Regions from separate parts of the Desulfitobacterium sp. LBE genome, predicted to be linked through region 3. Evidence: riboswitches for the same ligand, from Rfam matches in the RefSeq annotation. Region 3 holds a riboswitch; each other region holds the start of a gene.

Region 1 (7,958 bases), 220 kb from region 3:
CGAGTGTTGACGATATTATTGAAACAGTCAATCACTTTGCCTGCTTTGATTATATGCTTGCCAATGGGGATGAGGAACTATCGGAAGGAATGATTAAAGAATTCCACCGGCTCCTGAAAGGTCGTACATCGGATGAGCGCAAGGAATGGTTTCAGGTTGGAGACTATAAAACAAGACCGAATATGGTTGGGGACATGGAGACAACGGCACCGGCAAAGGTTGGCCGTGAAGTCAGTAAACTTCTTTCCGACTATCATAATAAAGGGAGGATTACCATAGAGGATATTGTCGATTTCCATCATCGGTTTGAGAGTATACATCCTTTTCAGGATGGTAATGGACGAGTGGGCCGAATCATTATGTTTAAGGAATGCCTGAAGCATGATATCATGCCTTTGATCATTGACCATGAGCATAAGTTATTTTATTACCGTGGCCTCCAAGAATACAAAAGAGAAAAAGGATATCTCAGGGATACCTGCCTGTCGGCACAGGATCAATACGCAGCAATGGCAGCTTATTTCTATCCGGACATAATTCAGCCGGGGCAGGAAATGAATTAATCCCGACAAAGAGAATAGCATATAAGCGCCTTTTAGCTTCAATTGAAACTGAAAGGCGCTTTTTTGTCAGAACTACAGCTGAAAATATGCTGTATTGCGAAATTGCCGGCCAGTGCAGCACCAAAGCCAAAGCAGATGAGACTCACTGTCCATCTGCGGGCATCGCTTGCCCCCACCTTAAAGCCATCATCGGCCTGCCCCCCAAAGCGTAGCTCAAGGGGAGCCGCTTTTATGGCTATTCCGAGTCATTTGTCTTAACGGATAAATTTGTTCTAATCGCGGGAGGGTATTCCTGCAGTGTCTGAACCATGTTGGTCGCAATTTCCAAGGCCTTTTTCCGGTTGACTTCCTTCCGCGCCGTGTCTATCCTGCTCTGGACCACGAGTGTTTTCAGCAGCTCATTATAGGCGCTGATCAGGTTGTCGCGGTGCAGGGCAAACAGCTCGTCACACTTCTTGCTTTCGGTGTAGGTTTCGGCGGTTGGCTGCACGGTTTTGGGCTGTACTTTTCTCAGCTTTGGAGTTACCTTGACGACCGGGACCAGTTCCGTGCTCTGTTTTTTTTCCTGAACAGCTGCCTGAAGTTCTCGTTTGCTCATCTTTTCAACATCATGGCAGGCCAAAAATTCTTCCCGCTCCTCCGCCGGAATTCCCAGAAGGATAACCGCCTGGGAGAAACTAAGATTCGAATCCGGATTCGAATCTGGCAAGCTCACGCCGGGTGAGGCGGATTTAGGCCCGAATTCCCGGTAGATCCGCATCAGGTGATCGGCTGTCCGCTGGGAATAACTGACTTCTTCCTTCAGCCATTTCCCCCATTCCCCATAGGGGAGCATTGCCTTGGCTTCCGTCAGGCAGCGCCCGATCTGAATACAGCTTTGGAGCATGATTTTGTCGGTCCGGCTTTTTATTAAGTTAATCTCGGACGCAATTTGCGTCGGCGTCCGGACAGATAATTCAACGTCCATTTTGGTTACACTCCCTTTAACCGGAAATATTCTACAGAGTATACAACAGAATATTCCAGTCCCTAGGCGAGTGTGAGGGCTTCAACTGCGGTGTCCTTTCACTTTTTAGACGGAAATACGCCATTGCCCCCATGATTACATTGGAAAAATAGGTGAGGGTGGCAATATGGCGCTCCTGACTGCTGGGCTGGATATAGGCAATGCAATAGACATTATGCTGACCCCAGCCGATCTTGATTAATTCCTTATTGAAATCAGTTTGCTATAAGCGTTGCCCATAATGATGTTCTGAAACAAGGACAATAAATAACGGTGTCCTATGGGGTGCAGAGGGGAGTAATATTCCAGAACCTGACTGATGTAGGGAGCGAAATGGTCCAGGAGCAGAAGATCACTGTCCCGAAAGGGGCGGTTATGATGATGAAAAAATCGCTTTTGGCAAGAAGAATTTGGAGGAATTGCTGGAGCAAATATAAGCATCCTCTTTCACTATAATAGTGGGGTGAGGATGCTTTTTTTATGTGCAGCGGGATGCTATAATCAGGCTGAATTCAGGCGATAGAAGACAAAAATATACCGGATGAAATAGATATTAGAGTCCATTTGGTAAGCCTGAGAAGGCCGGGAAAGATATTTCCTTGACTTTCCTGTGCGGAGGACAGTTTATAATCATGGCATGGAGGTGAATTCATGTATAAGATCAGTGATTTTTCGAAAATTACCAAACTGACGGTCAAGGCTCTGCGCTATTACGATGAGGAAGGAATTTTAACGCCGTCCCATCGTGATGAAAACAACTCGTACAGATACTATGATGATCATGATTTTAGCAAAGCCCAATTTATTGTTTTGTTAAAATCCCTGGATTTCTCCATTGCCGAGATCAAGGAGATTTTGGCCAACGGTGACAGGGAAGCGGACCTGTCCTACTATCTGGCCGAAAAGAAGCAGCAGATTTTAGATAATATAGCCAAGGAAAATGCGCTGATCCAAAAGATGAATCTCCATATTCAATCCCCAAAAAAGGAGGAAAGAACTATGGAATATCCAATTGAAATCAAGGAGTTTCAGCCCGTAACCGTTGCATCCATCCGTTATCAAGGGAGTTATCGCGATGTCGGCACCTATATCGGAACCCTTTATAAGGCGGTCAAAAACAATGGAGCCGGTGCCCCATTTAACCTGTACTACGACGCTGAATATAAGGAAGAGGCGGATATTGAAATCTGCCTGCCAACAAAAAAGCTGATTCAGAACCCCAGAGTAACCGCCAAAACCTTGGGGGCAGTTAAAGCTCTGTGCACAATTCATAAGGGTGGGTATGACTCCCTGAATTTAGCCTACAAAGCGTTGCTGGATTATGCTCACCGGAATCATTTAAAATGCCTGACCCCCTCCCGGGAGGTTTACCTTAAAGGGCCGGGCCTGATTTTCAGGGGCAATGAAAACAATTATCTGACGGAAATCATCATTCCGATTGAGGAGGCTTAAAATGGCCGGTGAAAAATTGGATTACAAAAAAGCCTATAAAGATCTCTATCTGCCCAAATCCAAGCCTATGCTGATTGAGGTGCCGCCCATGAATTTTATCATGGTAGACGGTCAAGGGGACCCCAATCCGGAAGGGGGAGAATACCAGCAGGCTGTGGAACTGCTTTATGCCATCACCTATACCATTAAAATGAGTAAATTGAGCGGCAGCCGGCCCGCCGGGTATATCGAATATGTGGTTCCCCCTTTAGAGGGACTATGGTGGTGTCGGGGCTCAGCTTTTGATCTGCAGGATCGTGAATCCTGGCTTTGGACGTCAATGATCCGGCAGCCGGAATTTGTTACTGAGGAGGTTTTTCAGTGGGCAGCGGCGGAATGCCAGCGAAAAAAACCCGGGCTTGATGTTGCCAAAGTCAGGTTTGAGAAATTCAGCGAAGGCTTATGTGTGCAGATGATGCATCTCGGGCCTTTTGCGGATGAGCCGGCCTCCCTTGAGAGAATGAAGGCTTTCATGGAGCAGAATGAACTGGTGGATATGACCGGTGCTGAACGCAAGCATCATGAAATCTATCTGTCCGACCCCCGCAAAACCTCCCCGGAAAAGTTGAAAACCGTGCTGAGACATCCTGTGGCAAAAGCTTGAGGCAGGTTCTCTTCCTTCAATACAATAACTTCTTGCTGCTAAGCCTGTTCCAAATACGAATGCGTATCCGGGGCGGGCTTTCTTCCATTAGTTCACCTCGAAATATGGCATACTATTAAGAATTCTTATTCTCTCATTGTATCCGACTGGTTAAAAAATAGAGCGCAAGGAACTCGAAAAGGGATTTTAAGGGATCTGCAAGGGAAAGCACAAGGGGGACGCTGTGAAATTTTCGCGGCGTCCCCCTTTATAAGTAAAATATTAGAAAATGTTGCCGGTGGCTTAATTATGTCATGGAGGGATTAGCTCACTGGACCAAAGGAAGGTAGGAAAGGGTGTTATGTTTACTTACATCAAAAGTGCTGAAGAAATCCAATTCATTGTTCAGCCATATCTTTCCGTATCCGAGTTCTATCAAGCCCTGGCTTTGCAATTTCTTCAGACCAAGGGTCACGGATGGCCGGTCGGCATTCACAATTTCAGCCAGATCCTCATGGGTGATATTCAAGGGGATCCTATTCCAACTTTTTCCCTGAACCGTATTAAGAACCATGAGGGCCCGCTGAACCCGGTCATAAACCTTATTCGTATTCATAATCCACTGCTGCCGCATAAAGGCATTGGAAATCAGGTCGTTTGCCAAAATAATCTTTTCTAACAGTGATTTATCATTGTTTAAATAAAGTTTAAGCCCTGCAAAGGGAATTTTGCATACTTTCATTTTTGTGAGCGTTTGAACATGATAAGAGACAAAAAAACTGCTTTTCGAAGGAACGATCGAGCCAAATGCATACTCTTTCCCTAAAAGAGCCAGGTTTAATTGTTCTTCCACACGGGTATCGTCATACATGATCCCCATATTCATTATCCCTATCCCGCTGATAATAATATAAGCATTCTGATCTTTTGCTTCTTCGTAGATAATCTGGCCTTTTTTGAAGGTTTCGGTTTTTTGCGGATACGTATTCTGTAAACCTGGATTCTGACAGTAAGACGAAAATAAACAGGAATGATTAATCGAACATTGATTATTCATTGATATTCTCCCTCCATGTTTAAAAATCATCAAAAGTCTTAGCTGGACAGATTGATTTTATTTAAACTGCAAGACAGATACGTATATTTGTATGATAAAAGCCGATATGCTTGGAGCAAGACAATCCGTTGGTTTTAAGAGAAATAATTATGCTTTGCGGTTCAATATAAAAGTTTATGCATATAAAACTCCCCCTTTTCAGCAATCAAAAAAGAAGACAGACCAATAATTAGGCTAAGCATTTTCGCCAACCTTTGCCAGTCAGTCTCCTTTCCAATGCGGGAGGTATAAAAGTTTCCTTTTATGCCCTGTGGGTTTGAAACCCAGGTTAATAATCCGTAGATTTCGGTGATTCCGGTAGGATTATTAACTTCAGAGATTTTTTTACACGCGATATTTGTTTTTAATATCTTTATTGTACCATACCTCACGGGCAGTCCAAGAAATTATTTTTCAGAATCGTCATTCTCCTTTGATTTTTATTGAGATCTATCATTAATTATAAAGCAGCTGACAAATCAATTCTGTTGGAATTAAAACAATTGGTAATCAATCTTCTTAAAAGATTAACCTGAACGGGCTCTCCGGAGCCTGTATTTTTATGTATCCCCCTTATTCATGATCAGGGATAGGTATGATCGGAAGCAAGCCGGTATCAGTCCCGGAATCGTGGCAAAATGCAATCTCATTACCTTTTGGAAATATTGGCAATTGTACGAACTACAACTGAATTGATGGAGAAAGCTTGCTAATATTTTAGTTAAGACAGGTCGGTCTTTCATAAGGTGGTTTCTTAAGAAGGGAGGGATGGGGAAGATAAAAAGTCCTGATCATCTGACATCCGGATTTTGAAACTGGATCTTGAAGGAAGAGATCTCGGGATGAATGCAAAAAAGCACCGGCTTTGGTCTGGGACACGATGGTTGTTCAAGAATTGAAACCCCTTCATATGCTGGCATGTTAAGGTTATCACAAGTAATGCTATTCATGGGATTTGGCAGTGCCCCCGGCAAATGACCGAAAGGGTGAATCGCCAAAAGCCAACAACAATGAAGAATCTGCGATTCATGAAAAGAGGTGTATTTGCTTATGTGTTTTCGCCCCCCTAATGTTTCCAAACCGACGCGATGCGCCTGCGGCACACTGAATCCGCCGAATGCCCCAAAATGCCGCAAGTGCGGCACCCCGCTCGCGGCTGAGATCGAGACCTTTATCTGTCCGCGCTGCGGCACTCAGACCCCGGTGACGGAAACGGCCTGCAAAAATTGCGGCCTGACTGCGGAGGAAGCCGCGGCCTACATGAACCCGGACGAGTGATCCAACTTACCTGAAAAGGGGGATAAAAATGATCAATCCTTTTCAAGCGGCGCCCAACTCGAAAAAAATCATGACTTTAGCCGGTATTTATATCGCTCTCCTGGGCCAGATTTTTGTCTCCGCCGGCCTCTCTGTGATCTTGCCGGCAGCGGCAAAGGACATCGGCGGTGAAACGCTCTATCCGCTCGCCTCGACCATCAGCGGTCTGATCAGCATTGCAGCCATGCCGCTCTTTGGTTACTATGGCGCCAAGAATCCGGCCATCAAGCGTATCCTGGTTGCCTTCGGCGTCTTTGTCGGCGCCTTGGTGTCATTCGGTCGCGCTATAGCGCCGAACATGGAATTCATCGTTATTGTCAGTATCTTCTGGGGTCTGGTCAGCGCCGGCATCTATGTTCTCGGTTTCTCGCTGATCCGTGACATGTACGAGACGGAGAAAGCGGGCTTATATCTCGGCTTGACGGGCACGATGATGAGCGTGTCCATGCTCATCGGTCCGACGCTGACCGGTATTCTGATCCAGACCCTCAGTTGGCGCGCCGCCTGCCATGTGGTTTGGCCGATACTGACCCTGGCCGCCGTCCTTATTTTCTTCGGGGTTAACGTCACCAAGGAGGAAGCGGCGCCTTTGGCCGTACCCTCTATGAAAAAGGTTGACCTGGTCGGCGCCTTCGGTTTCGTTCTCTTTCTCGGCGGCATTATTTTATCGCTCTCACTGGGACCGAAGTCCAGCAGACCTTCCGCTATTGAGATGCCCTTCGGCAGCCTGGGCAATAATATCATGATCGTCCTGGCCATCATCGGCCTCATCATCCTGATCGCGATGGTCAAAACGAAAGGGGACGATGCTATCCTGCCGGCACGGGTCCTGAAAGACCGCAACACACTATGCCTTACCCTGATCAATTTGTTCACCAATTTTTCTAATATGGCTGTATTTTTCTTTATTCCCACCTATGTTATCTATGTCATGGGGAAGGAAGCGGTCTGGGGTGGTCTGGCTACTACGTTTTACAGTGTGCTCGGGCTTTTCCTGGCGCCGGTCTTCGGGCGTATGATCGCTAAAGCCCGCAATGCCCGTACGGTGCTGAATATGGGTCTAATCGTCCGTATTGTCATCACGCTGGTTCTGCTCTTTGCCCTCACGCCGACGACCTCCTTGGTCACCCTTTATATTATCATGTTCATCACCGGTTTCTATGGCGCCCAGAATGCTGCCTTCGTCTCGGCAGCACCCCAGGTGCAGCTGGCGCCGCAGATTCGCGTCCAGGGTAATGCCGTGTTCCAGCTGGCACAAAACCTGGGCGGCGGTATCGGCATGGCGGTCTATACGATGATCATCGGTATGAAGGGTCCCGCCGACGGGCTGCCTGTGGCCTTTATGATCGCGGTAGGCACTGCTGTCGCCGCTCTCGTCATCACCCAGTTCCTGGTGCCGCTGAAGGAAACAATTCAGACGCCGAAAGAGATGGCACTGAAGTCGGCAGGCGGCTGATGATTAAATGCTGATGATTAAAGAAGATGATTATAGAAAGGAGATCTTTATGGAAACGATTCTCAACAAATACGCCACCAATCAGATTTCCTACTACGTGGAGAACCTGGAAGCAGCGGCCAGAGCCCATTCGGCGCTCTTTGGCTCAGGACCGTTCTTCTATATGGACCCGATGACCAACAAAAATGTAAACTATCGCGGAAAAAAAATCGATCTGACCATGCAGACCGCTTTCGGTCAGTTTGGCGGCCTGCAGATCGAACTTGTCCAGATCTTAAGCGAGCCTAATCCTTACGCTGAGTTAGGGCACTACGGATTCCATCATTTTTCCAACTGGGTGGAAGACTTCGAAGGCGCTCTGCGGGAGTTCGCCGATGCCGGCTTTGAGCCCTTGTTCACCATGCAGTCGGGCGCCGGTCTTCAGGTAGCTTATATGGACTGCAAGG
Region 2 (7,958 bases), 1.2 Mb from region 3:
GGATTATCGCTGTATCAATATCCAGCCGGAAATTATGAGCAAGGCGGTCTTGGAAATAAAAGGGGAAGAGTATTTGCCTTATTTTACCTCTCAAGTCGTTTTTCATAGCGAGTTGGTTACTATACTCCGGGAGCTGCACCAAATGCTTATGGAGGAAGAAAAAGATTTCAGGAAAGAAGAACTATTCTTTTTCCTTTTAGCGCAGCTCATAGAAGAGTATACAGATCAGGCAGCAACGACTGCAACTGCAGAACAAAGCGCGGAAGCACGGGCTATCTGTGAATTCTTAGAAAAACACTACATGGAAACTATCACCCTGGCCGACTTAGGCAATTTGACCGGGCTGAGCAAATACTATCTGCTTCGTTCCTTTACAAAGCAAAAAGGCATCTCTCCCTATAGCTATTTGGAAACGATACGGATTGATAAAGCAAAGAAAATGCTGGAGAGGGGGATGTTGCCCATTGACGTGGCATTGCAGACCGGGTTTACCGATCAAAGCCATTTTTCTAACTTTTTCAAAAAGTTTATCGGGCTAACCCCAAAACAATACATGAGCATTTTTAAGGATTCTCAAAGCTGATTTTTTTGAATGGAAAGGGGTTTCATGGACACAAGAAAAGAGCTTCAAGGACATTTGCTGGCATTTATGACGATTTTTATTTGGGGTACAACCTTTATATCCACCAAGTTGCTTTTAGAATCCATAACGCCTGTGGAAATACTGTTCCTAAGGTTTGCGATTGGTTTTCTTATCTTGCTCCTCGCTTATCCTCATAGGCTCAGGATCAGGGAAAGAAAGCAGGATCTATATTTTGCCGCCGCCGGTTTATGCGGGGTTACCCTGTATTTCCTGCTTGAAAATATAGCATTAACCTATACTTTCGCCTCCAATGTAGGGGTAATTGTCGCAATCTCACCTTTTTTTACCGCCCTGTTTGCTCATCTGTTTTTAGATACTGAGAAACTGAGAGTGCGGTTTTTTATAGGTTTTAGCGTTGCTGTTGTCGGGATTATCCTGATCAGCTTTAACGGAAGCAACAACCTGCAACTGAATCCCTTGGGAGATATACTGGCTGTTTTAGCTGCCGTGGTATGGGCCGCCTATTCTGTGCTGACCAAGAAAATAAGCGGGTTTCACTACAACACCATTCAGGCAACACGGAGAATTTTCTTCTATGGGTTGGTGTTTATGATACCCGCTTTATGCATATTGGGGTTCAATCCGGACATAACTGAATTAACACGACCAAATAACCTATTCAATATTCTGTTTTTAGGGTTGGGGGCATCGGCGCTTTGCTTTGTGACCTGGAACTCGGCGGTGAAACTATTGGGCGCAGTCAAAACCAGCGTCTATATTTATCTGGTTCCCGTCATAACCGTTATTACTGCCGTAATTGTGCTGCGTGAGGAAATTACCGGAGTTTCAGTATTGGGAATTGTACTGACATTAACAGGGTTATTGATTTCGGAGAGGAAAGGCAGGCATATCCCTCAGCAGACAGAAGCGAGTAAAGCTTAGCAACCCCAAATGACATTTTAAGCATAGTCAAATGGCTATGCTTTTTATTTGCCGCTGTGAACTTGAGAAGTGTGACCCAAAACACAACACCAGAGTCTGAGGATGGTACAATAAGTTCAAATGATGAGCAATGGAGGAGGCATAATGATCGATCATCCTGGCTTTGTCCTGGAGCACTGCCGGAGAAACTGCGGTAAATCTGCTCAGGACTGGTCTTTATTACACCAACAGTTAGAGCAGATGCTCAAGAATCTGGATTTATTATCCCATTTGAAGCAAAAGTTTCCGGTGATTCATTATCATCATTTACCGAAGATCAGCATAGCCGGTTGTCCTAACGCTTGTTCCCAGCCCCAAATCAAAGATATCGGTCTGACTGGTTTTCTTATGCCTAAGCTCACGGAGGCAAGGTGTACGGGCTGCCAGGCCTGCTGCCGTTCTTGTCAGGAAGGTGCCTTATCCTGGCAGGGAGAGCTGGAATTTGAGCCGACGAAGTGCATTGGCTGCGGGGATTGTGTCCGTTCCTGCCCCACAGGCAAAATCCTCCCTGGGGAATCGGGATGGACTCTTCATCTCGGCGGACGCCTGGGAAGGCATCCCCAATTGGCGCGATTGTCCAGGGAAAAGCTCCAGACTTCTGAACTTCCCCGGATCATTGGCCGCATCCTTGAAGACTATATAGACAATGGCCTGCCTCAGGAAAGGCTTACTCATTTTCTGGACCGCCGACCGCATCTGTAAGGTTTTACAAAGAGTTTTGGCGTTCGTGAATCCAGCTCCTCAGTTGCTCTAAATCGCTGATGGTGATTTGTTTTTTCTCCATTTTAAGTATTCCTAAATCCCGCAATTCGCTTAAGATGCGGCTCACGGATTCCCGCGCTAAGCTGCACATTCCCGCCAGCTCGGTAGCGGTCAGAGGAACAGTGATCAGAATTCCCTCAGGGGTCTCCTGGCCGTGGACATGAGCCAGGGCAAAGAGTTTGGCCCCCAGCCGGGAACGAGCATCCCCCAGAGCGATGTTTTTGATTTGCCGGTAGGCTCTGCGGAGATCCAAAGCCATGTTTTGATAAAAAGGCAGAAGGGTGGAAGGATTTTCCTTAAAATATTGGACCAGTGCTTTGCGATCCAAAACGAAAACATCGGAGGCTTCAGCAGTGAGGGCTGCATAAGGATAAGTTTTACTATCTAAAACAACTTCCGGAAAAAATGCGGGCGGCTGCAGAATCCGGAAAATTTTTTCGGTAAATTCACTCATAAGCAGGATTTGAATGCGGCCTTTGAGCAAAAAATAAACTGAGTTGCTTTCTTCTCCGAAAAAGAAAAGGAATTGCTTTGCTGCATAATGGCGAACCCGTCCATGAGCAGAACAAAACTCCCAAAATGAATCGGGCAGTTCCTGCCAGTTAGGATTGCTTTTAAATAGTTCAAACCCGGTGATATTACTAGCCATACTTCTCTTCCTCTCATAAACTATCATAGAAGTTTATTATGAAGAAAATTCTCTATTCCTTGGCAGAAACCCTTTAAAAGTAGAAAAAACTATTTTCTTGAGCAGTGAGACATTCCCTGATTGCTGCTTATGGTTTATAATAGGGAATGGCCGAGCCATATTTCCTACTGACTGAAGCAAGTCTGACGCTATCTACGGAATTTTGGCCGTTTCAGAAATATCTGAAACCAGGGTATGCTTAGAAATGAACATGCCTTCCGTAAAGAAAAGGAGGAACCCCTATGCAGAAGGTTAAAGTACAGGATGCGATTGGATCGGTGCTTATGCACGATCTGACACAAATTATTCCAGGAAAAACAAAAGACGCCCGCTTTAGAAAGGGTCATGTGATCAAAGAAGAGGATATTCCCACCCTGCTTAGTATGGGAAAAGAGCATATTTTTGTCTGGGATCAGACTCCGGGTCTTATTCACGAAGATGAAGCGGCGGAGCGCCTGGCCAAGGCTGTGGCCGGTCCGGGGCTTTCTTTCAGTGAAACGAAAGAGGGAAAGGTCAATCTGATTGCTGAAGAGGATGGTTTAATCTATGCTTCGGAAGAAGGGATCTACGCCCTTAATTCTTTGGAATATATTATTCTTGCCACCCTTCATAATCACCGCCCGGTGAAGAAAGGGCAGAAGATAGCCGGGACCAGAGTAGTTCCTTTGATGATTGATGAAAATGTCGTGATCGAAGCGGAAGGAATCGCCCGCCGCTTCGAGGAACCCATTCTGCAAATCCGCCCCCTGCAATCCAAAAAGGTTGGGGTGGTGACCACGGGAAGTGAAGTATACCATGGCCGTATCCAGGATAAATTCGGACCGGTTCTGCAAAGAAAAGTGGCTGAATGGGGTTCTGTCCTGCTGGGGCAAACCTTCGCCGACGATGATGTGGAGATGATTCAGGAACGCATCCGCGAGCATATCGAACAAGGCGCGGAAATGGTCCTGGTCACCGGCGGCATGTCCGTGGATCCCGATGATTTAACCCCTACAGCCATCAAAGGTCTGGGGGGAGAGTTGATCACTTATGGCACTCCTGTTCTTCCCGGAGCCATGCTGTTGCTGGCTTACCTGGATGATATCCCGATTCTGGGATTGCCCGGATGTGTCATGTACTCAAGAAAAACGGTCTTTGACCTGGTGGCCACCCGCATTCTGGCCGGTGAGCGGCTTACCCGCCTGGAAATTGCCAAATACGGTCATGGCGGCTTGTGCCTGGAGTGTCCGGAATGTACCTATCCTCACTGTCCCTTCGGCAAATAAGCGTTAAAGAAAACCCGGCTTCGCCGTGCCTTAAACGCATACTTACGAAGGAGGCGAAGTCGCTGGTTGCCCTTATACTTTCTGATAGTGCAAGGTAAGGGAGCCTCGCCCAACGGCTTTAGGTAATTTAAAGCAGTTGGCGAGGCTCCCTTTTTTTACAACCATTGCTCAGCCAAATTACCAACCTGTTGGCAATTTGGCTGAGCAATGGACCGTTGATAAAAGAGCTGGCGCCGCTTCTTCAGGAGAAGACTTTTTTAGAGATCTGCCATAGATCACTGAGGTTCCGGCAGGGAAAAACCCGGGTGCAATAGTTTCTGTACTCGTTCATAAGATTGTCCGGCAAAGTCCAATCCTTTTCAGCCAAGGGGTTCAGCCAGAAGACATGCTTAATCTTCCCTTGGATCTCCTGCAGATAGTCTGCTTGGGCCGGGCGGAAATTGTTGCGGCCATCTCCCATAATCAACAGGGTTCCCCGGGTGGAAAGTGAAGGCAGGACATCCCGGGCAAAGTCTTTAAATACCTTGCCATAATCGGTAAAGCCGGAAGAATGCTTACGGCCCCAGGAACGGATCTCGGCCATGGAGTCGCCGCTTGCCAGCCATTCTTCATGGGTGATATCCCAGATGCCATCGATGAAAAGGTAAAGCCGCACTTTACGAAAGCGGGATTTCATACGTTGGCATAAGTAGAGAAGGAATTGCGAAAAAGGAGCCACAGAGTTGGATACATCACATAAGACGATGAGCTCGGGATGCTTTAAGGCGGGAGTTTCATACTCGAAGCGAAAGACGGCTCCATTACCCCGCACCATTTCTTGGAGCAAAGAGGAGATGCGCAGCCTGCCCCGGGAAGCTTTCTTTTTCCGCAAGCCCCGATGAACGGCCAATTGGTTACCCATCTGCCGGAGGGCTTGCTGGACCATCCCTTCTTCAGCGGCGGTAAATGAATTGAGGGGCTTAAAGCGCCAATTTATTTCACGGAAGCTGTCCCAGCGATTCTGCTCGGATAAACGTTCCTGCCAAAGAACCTGGTGAATCCGGCGCTGCCAGAAGTCCTGATAAGCTTCGAATTTCTGCCACTGGTCTTCCGGGACTTCCCCCCGCTCTCTAGCCAGCTCCAAAGAATTGGACCAAGTCAAAAACCCTGACTGCCCCAGGATGAATCTGACCTGCTTTCCCAAATCGGATTCCTGTGTTTCTTCTTCCTCGATGGTACTGGGGAAGCCTTTAAGCCCCATCAAGTAATGAAGATCCGGCATTTGAAAGGAAATGGACCGGGCTGGGGAAGACTCTCCCGCTGATTTAAGGTGCAGAGTGATTCCTCCTTGCCCGGTACCGATGCCCTGATGGGAGCCATCCCCAGCCTCCCCTTGGTCTGAGTCTGTACATTGCCCAGGCGCGGTATGTTCTGAATCCGGAGAGGATGGAGCTGGGGCCAGGAGTTCATAGACCATGTCGAAAAGCTGCTGATCCTCCTGGCGATGGACGAAGAGAGATTTAAGCACGAGCTTAGGCGCCAGGTCCGGGTACCGGGTTAAGGCCTTTAAAGCATCCTCAACCTCATCCAGGGTGATATGGATGCCCACCGAACGCAGTGCCGAGATAAGCTTCAGCAGCTGCCAGCCGTTGATCGTTAATTCTTTCATGGCTGCACCCCGCCTTAAGCCTGAGTTCTTCTGGCAGCTTCCTGTTGCCAGGCTTTTAAACGATCCTCAAGTTTTGCCAAATCACTGGGATATTTTAAAAGTATGGATAGGGTACCTGACAATTGCTGCATATCGAGGGAGTCCTGGCGCAGAATATGGAGAGCCCGGGCAAAGTCCATGCTTTCGGAGACACTGGGCAATTTGCGCAAAGGGATCTTGCGGATTTTGGCCACAAATTCACAGACATCCTGAATTAAGGCTGCGGCAACTTCCGGACACCGTTGCGCGAGAATCCTCATTTCCTGTTCCACATCGGGATAAGCTAAAAGCAGATGAACACATCGCCTTCTTAAAGCTTCGGAAAGATCCCGGGTGTTGTTGCTGGTTAAGAGGACGATGGGGGAATTTTGGGCTTTAAAGGTTCCTACTTCCGGAATGGTGACTTGAAATTCGGCAAGCAGCTCCAGCAAAAAGCTTTCAAATTCTTCATCGCTTTTGTCCAGTTCATCAATTAAAAGAATAACGGGCTCTTCCGCAAGCACAGTTTGCAGCAAAGGCCTGGCCAATAAAAACTCCGGTCCATAAATATTCTCCTTAATCTCTTCCCAGCCGGAGATTCCCACCTGCAGACGCAGTAATTGTTTGGCATAATCCCATTCATAAAGGGCTTTACTTAAATCCAGCCCTTCATAGCACTGGAGGCGGATCAGTCTGCGGCCGGTGCTGCGGGCCAGAGCCAGGGCCAGCTGAGTTTTGCCGACTCCCGCCGGTCCTTCAATAAGACAGGGTTTGTGAAGGGCCAGGGCCAAAAATAAAGTGGTCCCTTTATCCTGATCAAGGATATAACCTTCCTGTTCCAAAGCATTCATTAATTCCCGAGGAGATTCCCACATCATGAATCCTCCCTTCCAGACCTTACTAGAATTTTACACGCTTTATCAAAGATTGACAATTATAAATAGGGGAGTTAGGATAAGCTTGACATCCCCTGGTACTCTGAAACGCTTAAACTATTGAGGGGTTATCTCACATATACATATGGAAAGGCAGGTAGAATTTCATGAACAAAAAAATTGCCATCCCTACCGAAGGGGAGAAGGTTAATGCCCATTTTGGCCGCAGTCAGGCCTTTACCCTTTTTCTCATTGAAGAGGGTAAGGTATCCGGTCAGGAACGGATTGATACGGCTGATTTCCAACATCAGCATGAAGGAATCGCCCAGCTTCTCAAGTCTAAAGGAGTGGAAACTGTCATCTGTGGCGGGATTGGCCCCGGAGCCATTACCGGCTTGGAAAATGCCGGAATAGAGGTGTTAAGAGGAGCCAATGGCCCGGCTTTGGAGGCAGCTCAAGCCTATGCGGCAGGGACCTTTGTCTCCACCAATGCTGTCTGCAACCATAGTCATGACCACGATCACCACGGTCACGGTCATGACCATGATCACCATCATCATCATTAATGAGATTAATCTTTAACTTCAGATAACTGCATATTGATCAGCAAATTAACTCAGAATAAATCATGGGTGCTCAAACTATAGCGTAGAAAGGGCTGATTACGGCATGGGAAAACATAAAAAAGTCTCACGTCCAAAATCTCCTGTTACCGTGAGAGACCCCCATTATCAGGAGTATGATAAGCAAAAAGAGCGGAACATCTACGACTACAAAGGATACAGGCATCCGTAAACCATGGGGGGACAGTCCAACTGTTCCCTCTTTTTCACTGTTAGAAAGTATAACTTCGTTGCATACTTTCCTCCAGCATAAGTGCAACCAACGATTTCGCCTTTCTGGATGCGTGATTAAAAGGCACGGCGAAACCGGGTTTTCTTTATCATTTGACAGGGATTTTCGTCACTCTTGCCCCTGCTCCTGAATATACTTAGTGTTGCAGGAATAAAGCATGGAAAGGGGAGTCCTTATGGCCAAGAATCCAGTCATTAGAAAAATGTTCCCCGGTGGTGTTACTTATCTTGGTTTTTACTCCTATTATCATTACCTGGCGGACGCTGCCGCCCGGCATATCTAT
Region 3 (7,958 bases):
CATGCCGGATAAGGATGGGTCATAATATGAGTGATATACTATCTGCCCGGACGCCTGGGCAAATCGCGTCCGAGATTAACCTTATTAAGGAACAAAGCGGTCAAATGCTGCTGGTCAACGCCGTCGAGATTGGGCGGCGGCTGACGGAGGCCAAGGAACTGGTACCTCATGGGGAGTGGATCAACTGGCTTAAGGAGTCAGTCAGTTATTCCCGCAGCACGGCGGCCAGACTGATGAAAACCTACCGGGAATACGGTCACCAACTCGCCTCACCCGATGGGGAAGACAGTGCAAATGTTGCAGCGCTGCATCATTTGGGCTATATGCAGGGACTCATCCTCTTTGGCGTCCCGGATGAAGAGCGGGAGCAATTTATGGCAGACAACGAGGTGGAAACCATGTCTGTCCGCGAATTGGAGCAGACCGTCAAAGAAAGGAAGCAGACGCCAGAGGAAAATGACCAAAACAGCGAAGCCAGGCAACAAGAGTTGGCAAGGACCGCGGAACCAATTCCAGTCATAACGAGAGTCATCAAGCCGAAACCGGTGCGGCCTGCCGAAAGTGTTCATCCCGACAGCGAGAGGTATGATGCCCAATACGCTATGCACCGTGATAACATCCTCAACAATTACGGAGAGCTGCTGAAAACCCTCGTCGCCCTGGACAGAACAGACCCGGTGAAGAAGGAAAGAAATAGAAAAGAGGCCTTGAAGATCGCCACCAACATGGCAACGACGCTGAAAGAGTATCCGCCCAGGATTAAGACGAATTTGAAGATTCATGGGAACACGACGCCTCCTTAATGCAAAACAGTTCGAGTCCTATTATCTCCACAGTAAAGGAAAGACGGTATGAGACCTGAACATTTTGATGAAATGTACAGATTCATACCGTCTTTTTATGCTCAAACCGAGAACAGGATTAAAAATCCCCTAATGAGCTGCTAATCGCTTATTTAATTCTTCAGCTATTTCAAATTCGACTAAATCCATATTTGTTCTACCAATATAACCGGCCGGAATATCATTGGCTCTTATGAAATCGACGGTTTTATAATAGGTTTTGTGACTCATATAGCTTGAATAGAAGAGAACGAAATCCACCTCTCCATAACTTCTCAGTTCAATCTTGTCATTAAAGCCATCTGCCGTAAGGATGGTGGGGAATTTAGCCTCCAAACGTTTCCGCCAACTTGGGGTCCCGCCGATGATTAAGAGCTTCTTGTTGGCGATAAACCTCGATAGATCCAAGGAGGTATCTGTAGGTGAATAGTCGTTTTTAAGATCGATGAAAAACTCCCGAAGCTGAAAAAGTTCCTCTCTATTTTTCATTTCCGCATCCAGGTTTATTTTAAGTCTATCGATCTCCTTATTTAACTCATTGATTTGTGCTTCATAAAATCTGCTTTGCTCTGATAAGGCATTTTTCAGTTTAAGCTCATGCGTTTCAATCTCGCTTTTCAGTTTGTGCGCCTGGATTTCAACAGTGTCCTTTGCCAATGATGCAGTATCCAGCTTTTCCTTAAGAGCTTTTAATTCGGAATAGAGGGCATCTTCATCACTATAAGTAAGATAAAGCTCCCTCGCTCTTAAGTATTCATTAAGCAGCATTTTCATAATATATCCGGCACCGAAGGATTGCACAACTTGAGTTTCATCAAATTCCGCTTTTCCTGTAGTTTTTATAAAGGCCAGCATAACTTTATCCAAATCATCCTGGTTAACCTTGGGTGCAATGAAATCAAGATCTAATTTATCTATGATCAGGAGATTGCGCAAACAACTTACCATAGTTTTTAAATCTTTATGGTTACTATAAAGAATATCTGAAGAGTTTTTTATTGTTCCAAGTTCATCCTTGACGATCTGTTTTACCTGGGCTAATCTGGTTTCTCTTTTTAATTCATTTTGAATATCCGTATTGATAGGGTTAATGTTAATAAACAAACTCGCCGCATTAAAGGCATTTTCGACTACTTGCAGGTTGATTATATTTTCATTTAATTGTTTCATAGTGTAAAAAAATAAAACAATCAGGGTTTCTGTTACCTTGAGGTTTTTGCTGGTGTCTTCTATGGCTGATAATTTCTTTCTAAATCCATCGTAATTATTATTTTGAGCGTAAACATAGATATCTTTGTAATGCTTCTTGATCAGCCGTAAGATCTTCACTTTGATCAGCTCGGACTGTTCAGCGCTTAGCAAAATACCTAAAGTTTTTTTAGCATAAATTTCTTGTTCCAGGTCGCCGCTGCTCAGCAAAACATGATTATATCCTGAAAATTCTTTAGTGCTTTCAAAAAACATTAATTTGTTCTGATTATAGATTGCAGCTACATCTTTTCGCATTTCCTTATTTAAAGACAATCCGACAGAAACAATGGCCATGAAATATTCTTCAGCATCATTGAGGTTTATATCATAGTTCTCCGCAAAAAATTCCATGACTTGTTTCATTTTTATACTTGCCAATGAAATTCACCACCTAACAGTTTTAAAATTTAAAAAAAATAATGGCTCCGCCAATAGAAAGCGGAGCCATAACTGATTTCATACACAGTTGGCTTTAATCCACCTCCTTTTCAAACGTGAAGGCATACCCGTTTCCAAGTATACCCCGAGGGCCTGGGCCCTGTCCGGTGTCCATAGAATTGCTCTTTAGGTTCATTCCGGCTCGGAGATCTTTTTCAGTTTTTAATCTAAATTTACTGTCAAAACCAGCACAATTGACTGGTATCCGATTAGCTCGGGAACATGCAGCTTAATGGTGATGTTTGTTTTATTTGCTTGTGTTAGTGTTGGTGAGAGGATGAAGTTTGTGAACGTCGCTATTGAACTGACATAAACATGATTTACATTCTTCCAATGATATTATACTGCATAACGTTTATATTTATCAATGGTTTTGTTTGGTTTTGGGAGAAAACGGTTTATTTTTTCCTAATAACACCATGCATCGATGCAAGCTGACGAAGCAAATTTCATGCGTAATGGGTCGCAAAAGTGCAGGGAAGGAAATGGGTATGGGTAATGAGTGATAGGTAATATGTAATGGGTGGTAATGCGATCATGAAATATATCGCAAATTATGGACAATATAACCATTAAAGCGATAGCTAAATAGTTGGTCCTAATAATCCCAGCAGGGTTAGGAGAGTTAATATGGATTCGTGTTTTGAACCGGTGATTTGGCCGGAAGATAAATTGCCCAAAGAAGCCGTCGCTTATAGGGAATGTGAAGTCTGCACGGAAAAAGCGCGGATCATTTGGGGAGAGGGTAATCCCAAGGCGCCTGTTGTTATAATTTTAGATAATCCAGGCGCCCGTGAAGACAAAGATGGCCATGAATATGTCTGCGGCACAAGGCAAACGTTGCAGACAGCTTTGCATCAAGCTGATTTGACGCCGGATGACATTTATATAACGTATCTTTTAAAATGCCGGCCCCTTCGCCGATACAATAAAGAAGAAGCCAGGGCCTTCAGTAAATCATTTCTGATCCAACAAATTAAAACCATACAGCCGCAATTGCTGGTTTGTCTGGGAGATACCGTTGTTCAGGCGATGTTTGATGACCAGGAGGCCCACGTAAAGAATCTGCGAGGATCATGGCATGTTATACTGGGATACCCCTGCATCGTCTCCTACCATCCCTTGGCAGTAAGGAGACGGCCCAATCTGGCACGTCAGTTTAGAGAGGATTGGGATATGCTGAGGCAGCGCTTATCAGGTTGTTGAAGATGCGAGATTGATCATACCTTGCTATCCACTCTGCGATATCCGCTAAAACCTCTGCAGACACTTTTTGCGGGACTTTGTACTCTTTTTTGAAATCCTTGACCCTGCCGTAAACCGACTTCATAAACAGGTGGTTCAGTCCGGAGTAGAGCTTGAAAGAGACATTGGGCTTACCGATGCAGATTTGCTGATAGAGAGCGAAATCCTTTTCTGCGGTGACTTGAAAATCCTTGTCGCCCTGCAAAATCAGCACGGGCTTTTCCGTCCTGGCAAGGTAATCGGCAGCAGGATGGGCGTCCATCTCCTTGAAATACCATGCGTAGGTTTTGCCAAAAACCTTCACCTGCTTGGCTTCTTCTTCACTCATGCCGGCGATGGCGGTGAATTTGGCTTTGAGCTTTGCGATTTGCTTATTGGCGATCCAGTGCAGCAACTTTGGCAATTGGCCCAGCATATCCTCGTTTTGACTCAATAAAATGTCGCTAAAAAGGCGCGGTGAGCCTGCGCAGATGATCATACCCGCGAAATCGCCGCCCTCAGCGTCAATGCGCGGTGCGAGCATCCCGCCGAGGCTGTGACCCAAAATATACACCTGGCCGGGGTCAATTCTGTTGTCATTTTTAAGCACTTTGGCGGCGAGGATGGCGTCCTCGATGGTGTCGCTTTTCACAGTTACAGCGCTGGGGCCTGCTTTCAGCAGCTGTTTTCCGTAAACCTTTGTGCGCTTGTCATAGCGAAGTACGGCGATTCCTTTATTGGACAGCCCTTCGGCAATATCGCGGAACGGCTTATTGGCGCCGATGCTTTCATCCCTATCCGCAGGGCCGGAGCCGTGCACCAGAACCACAGCCGGAACTCTTGCCGAACAATGATCCGGCAAGGACAAAATTCCCTGCAAAGGGTATGGTGTTTCTCTGCCAATGATTACTTCTTCATCCATGTCCATAACCTCCATGTTACCTTCCTATAAATCTCTCCATTTTTTGGACGAGCCGCCGGTAGCCAGGGTCATCCTGCAGCGAAGCGAAGGCTGGATTCATCAGTACATCCCGCAGCATGCTTTCCTTGATCACCTGCTCACTACGGGGGGCGGCTGCACCGCAATCCTTCAGCCACGGGTCAATCAGATCAAAGAAGGCATCCCCATGGAGCTCGAAGGGAAAGAATGCTCCCACACAGGTATCCACATAGTTGCCAAGCAGTTCAATAGCTTTGGCGTGGGAATTGTTCGCACAATACATACGGGCGCCCAGTGCGTAAAGCAGGATGACATTGTTGGGGTTCAGCTGTTTCATATTAAAAATTTGTGCCAGATCTGAGGCCCTCAAAAAGGCTTCTTCCGCTTTTTCAAAATGGTCCGTAGCCATTTGCAGGACGTTCAGCAGCCCTTGAAAGGCCACCATTACATACTGATATAGCTCTGTCTGCAAGGTTTCTTTGGCTTTGCCGATGTTGCCCATAACCTGATAGGCCTGTGCGATTAACATACCCTCCGGCAGCATGGGACGGATTCCTTCCCCAAGTAAATCCAGAACCTGCTGTGGCCTTTGCAGAGCCAGACAGCAAAGGGCCTGATATGAAACCGCTTCTTTGGCCAGCTGAACATCGCCGCTTTCTGCCTGAATCCGCTCACATAGCGTCACGGTTTCGTTCAGGAGGACCTCTTGGCGCTCCTGTGTTCCCGCCAACATGAAGTGATTTGTGTACAGCTTGACCAGTTGCACAAGGAGCGGGAAACAGGAGTAATATTTTTTGATGAGGGCAGCACACTCCGCGATCACATCTTCAAAAGGCCGACTAGCAAAATCGGCGGCTAACCGGGTGTAGAGCTTGGCGATGTCCGAGCGCTCCATTTGCGGAGAATAGCTCATCAACTCGTCGATGCTGATGTTAAAATAGGCAGCAAGCAGTGGGAGGAATGTGATGTCGGGATAGCTTTGCCCCGTTTCCCACTTAGAAACAGATGCTTTGGAAACACCGATATAGGCTGCAAGTTCATCCTGGGTGATTCCTTTTTCCCTGCGTTTGGCCACAAGGACCGACGCCAGATTGATTTCTTTCATCAATGTCACCTCCACTTATAGTATAAGGTTTACAAAGTCAACCTTAAAGCAACTTGTAGTTGACTTTTCAGGGAAAAATCAACTACAGGGAAACAGTATACTATTTTAAAACACAGTTCTCCATGTAGGATGAACTGTGTTTTAAAATAGTATACTGGGATTCAAAAATACAATGTATCAAGGAAAATAGTTAGGTGCTCATGGATCATCACTGCTATGACTCGGGATAGACGGCACCTTTTTTACCATCCACCGTGATGGTTTGTCCATCCCTGAAGATTTTGGTGGCGTTCTTCACCCCCAGCACCGCAGGTATGCCGTACTCCCTGGCGACGATTGCCCCATGGCTCAGGAGCCCGCCATGTTCAGTGACTACCGCGCTGGCGATAGAGAACAAGGGAGTCCAGGCCGGATCGGTATTTTCCGCAACCAGGATATCTCCGGCCTGAAATCGTGAGAAATCGGCGGGAGAACAAATGATTTTGACCTGGCCGCGCACCTGCCCCGGACTCCCGGCCACACCTTGAAGAGCTGAGCCCTGCCCGCTGTTTGCTGAGGGGACAGAAGATGCTTGCCTGGCTGTTGCTGCATCCCCGCTTAATTTAGGCCAGCCCTTAAATAAGGATGGCAGATCATCAAGGGCAACCCGGGGGGCCGATTTCCTTCTGTTGATCTTCTCATAGCCCTGGCTCCAGGCCAGCTGGTGGGACAGCAATCCTTCGATCTCTGCCAATGTTAAATAATAGATATCCCGCGGGTCAAGCAAATATCCTTGTGCTGTAAGCCTTTCCCCAAGGGTGACCACAGCTTTTTTGATTAAGGAGAAGGGCATGGTGACGTAAAAATGGCGGTTGTCTCGCAGAAGCATATAGGACTGGGTGGATTTAAGCAGTTTAGCGAAGATCTCCCTCTGTACAAAGTTCAGTTTGCTGCGAACCAAGACTTCAGTTTCTTCCCGTTCTTGTTGCTTTTGCTGCTCCCTTTCTTCCGGATTAATCCGTTTGTCGGCGGTAAGGCTGCCTTTCACCATGGCTAATACGATCCCCGGGTTCTCTCACCAGAAGTCTTCGGCGATATCCATGTTGACATTGAGATGCCCATAGTCCCCCAGAAAATCAGTCAATTGGGCTTGAAAAGCTTTCCCCTCTGCAGAATCAGCCAACCTGCTTAAAAATTCGGGAATAGTGCTCTGTGCCAATAATTCCCGCAAATAGGGCGATGAGGCAATGGTCTCAGTCAACTCCCATAGTTTGTTGTTGGTCCGGACGGTCAGATTATCGGGCAGGCCTGAGACCAGCTTGGAGCTTAAGGTCAAATCCTTGTCTCCCAGCCACTTTTTCATGAAACCGGTCAGCATGTTGTAGAGAGCCTCGGTCACCGATAAGCTGGGCAGCTGAAGCTGAAAGAACTGTTTGGCCAGCTCCAGGTTGTTGTTAATATAATCCAGAAGTTCCGGCGTAGTCAGACCAGTGACATCGGTCTTTTTATACTTGTCTATCTTATCCAGATAACCGGGCAGCATGGCATAAAAGTCTTTGGCCAAAGATTTGATAAGTTTGTTCCCGGCTTTTATGGACCCGATGGTGAGGGTAAGCTCCTGGAACCAGGCCCGCTTGGGTGCGAACTGCTGCCAATCCGGGACAGCAGCATAGGGCTCAAGCATTTTCAGCGGTTGAAGGGACTTGAGGCTGGTAAAGTTGAGATATAAGTAACCATAAATATTGGCAGCAAATAGGGGGGAGGGAAGCTCCTTCTTGCTGATTGAGCGGTAAGCATACAGCCCGCCTTCGGTGTCGCAAGGTTCGAGAATGGACCAGCCCAGAACCGAAGAGGGTTTATTGTAGCGCTCCTTGACTCCGCCGAGATTTGTCCACTCAAGCTCCGGATCAAAGTTGAAGAATTCACTCTCACCTATAGACTCATCAACTTGAACTGGGGCTTTATCCAGGGTAGTGATCGGGCGCGCTTGCAGAATGTAATAGCGGTTGCCTGTTTTTGCCCATTCAATATCCTGAGGGAGCTGGTAATGTTCCTCTATGCGTTTAATCAGCTCCGTAAGCTCCAGAATATCCTTTTGGCTCAAAGAACTCCTTTGCCGCTGAGCCTCGGCAACCTCAGCAAAAAGTGTACCCGATCCGTGCAAAGGGCGCACTGCCAT

What was found. A riboswitch is a leader RNA that binds a small molecule or an ion and turns the genes downstream of it on or off. The one in region 3 is predicted to bind molybdenum cofactor.
Region 1: another riboswitch for molybdenum cofactor. It lies ahead of DESLBE_RS07705 (Crp/Fnr family transcriptional regulator); the one in region 3 lies ahead of DESLBE_RS08775 (keratin).
Region 2: another riboswitch for molybdenum cofactor. It lies ahead of DESLBE_RS02925 (molybdopterin-binding protein); the one in region 3 lies ahead of DESLBE_RS08775 (keratin).

Annotation. Positions count from the first base shown of each region.
Region 1 is NZ_VLKD01000001.1:1,614,815-1,622,772, reverse strand. It holds gene DESLBE_RS07725 (Fic family protein) at 1-563, shown strand, start outside; gene DESLBE_RS27245 (hypothetical protein) at 650-775, shown strand; gene DESLBE_RS07720 (DUF3102 domain-containing protein) at 799-1,530, opposite strand; gene DESLBE_RS07715 (MerR family transcriptional regulator) at 2,221-3,021, shown strand; gene DESLBE_RS07710 (GyrI-like domain-containing protein) at 3,023-3,664, shown strand; gene DESLBE_RS07705 (Crp/Fnr family transcriptional regulator) at 3,972-4,700, opposite strand; molybdenum cofactor riboswitch at 4,951-5,090, opposite strand; gene DESLBE_RS07700 (zinc ribbon domain-containing protein) at 5,790-6,017, shown strand; gene DESLBE_RS07695 (MFS transporter) at 6,046-7,512, shown strand; gene DESLBE_RS07690 (VOC family protein) at 7,520-7,958, shown strand, end outside.
Region 2 is NZ_VLKD01000001.1:613,607-621,564, forward strand. It holds gene DESLBE_RS02905 (AraC family transcriptional regulator) at 1-583, shown strand, start outside; gene DESLBE_RS02910 (DMT family transporter) at 608-1,525, shown strand; gene DESLBE_RS02915 (4Fe-4S dicluster domain-containing protein) at 1,670-2,266, shown strand; gene DESLBE_RS02920 (Crp/Fnr family transcriptional regulator) at 2,271-2,975, opposite strand; molybdenum cofactor riboswitch at 3,112-3,264, shown strand; gene DESLBE_RS02925 (molybdopterin-binding protein) at 3,257-4,279, shown strand; gene DESLBE_RS02930 (VWA domain-containing protein) at 4,521-5,927, opposite strand; gene DESLBE_RS02935 (MoxR family ATPase) at 5,942-6,823, opposite strand; gene DESLBE_RS02940 (NifB/NifX family molybdenum-iron cluster-binding protein) at 6,988-7,386, shown strand; gene DESLBE_RS02950 (PRK06851 family protein) at 7,851-7,958, shown strand, end outside.
Region 3 is NZ_VLKD01000001.1:1,837,176-1,845,133, reverse strand. It holds gene DESLBE_RS08780 (DUF3102 domain-containing protein) at 27-803, shown strand; gene DESLBE_RS08775 (keratin) at 933-2,471, opposite strand; molybdenum cofactor riboswitch at 2,559-2,691, opposite strand; gene DESLBE_RS08770 (uracil-DNA glycosylase) at 3,162-3,737, shown strand; gene DESLBE_RS08765 (alpha/beta fold hydrolase) at 3,691-4,677, opposite strand; gene DESLBE_RS08760 (helix-turn-helix transcriptional regulator) at 4,694-5,800, opposite strand; gene DESLBE_RS27255 (PEP-utilizing enzyme) at 6,015-6,830, opposite strand; gene DESLBE_RS08755 (PEP/pyruvate-binding domain-containing protein) at 6,855-7,958, opposite strand, start outside.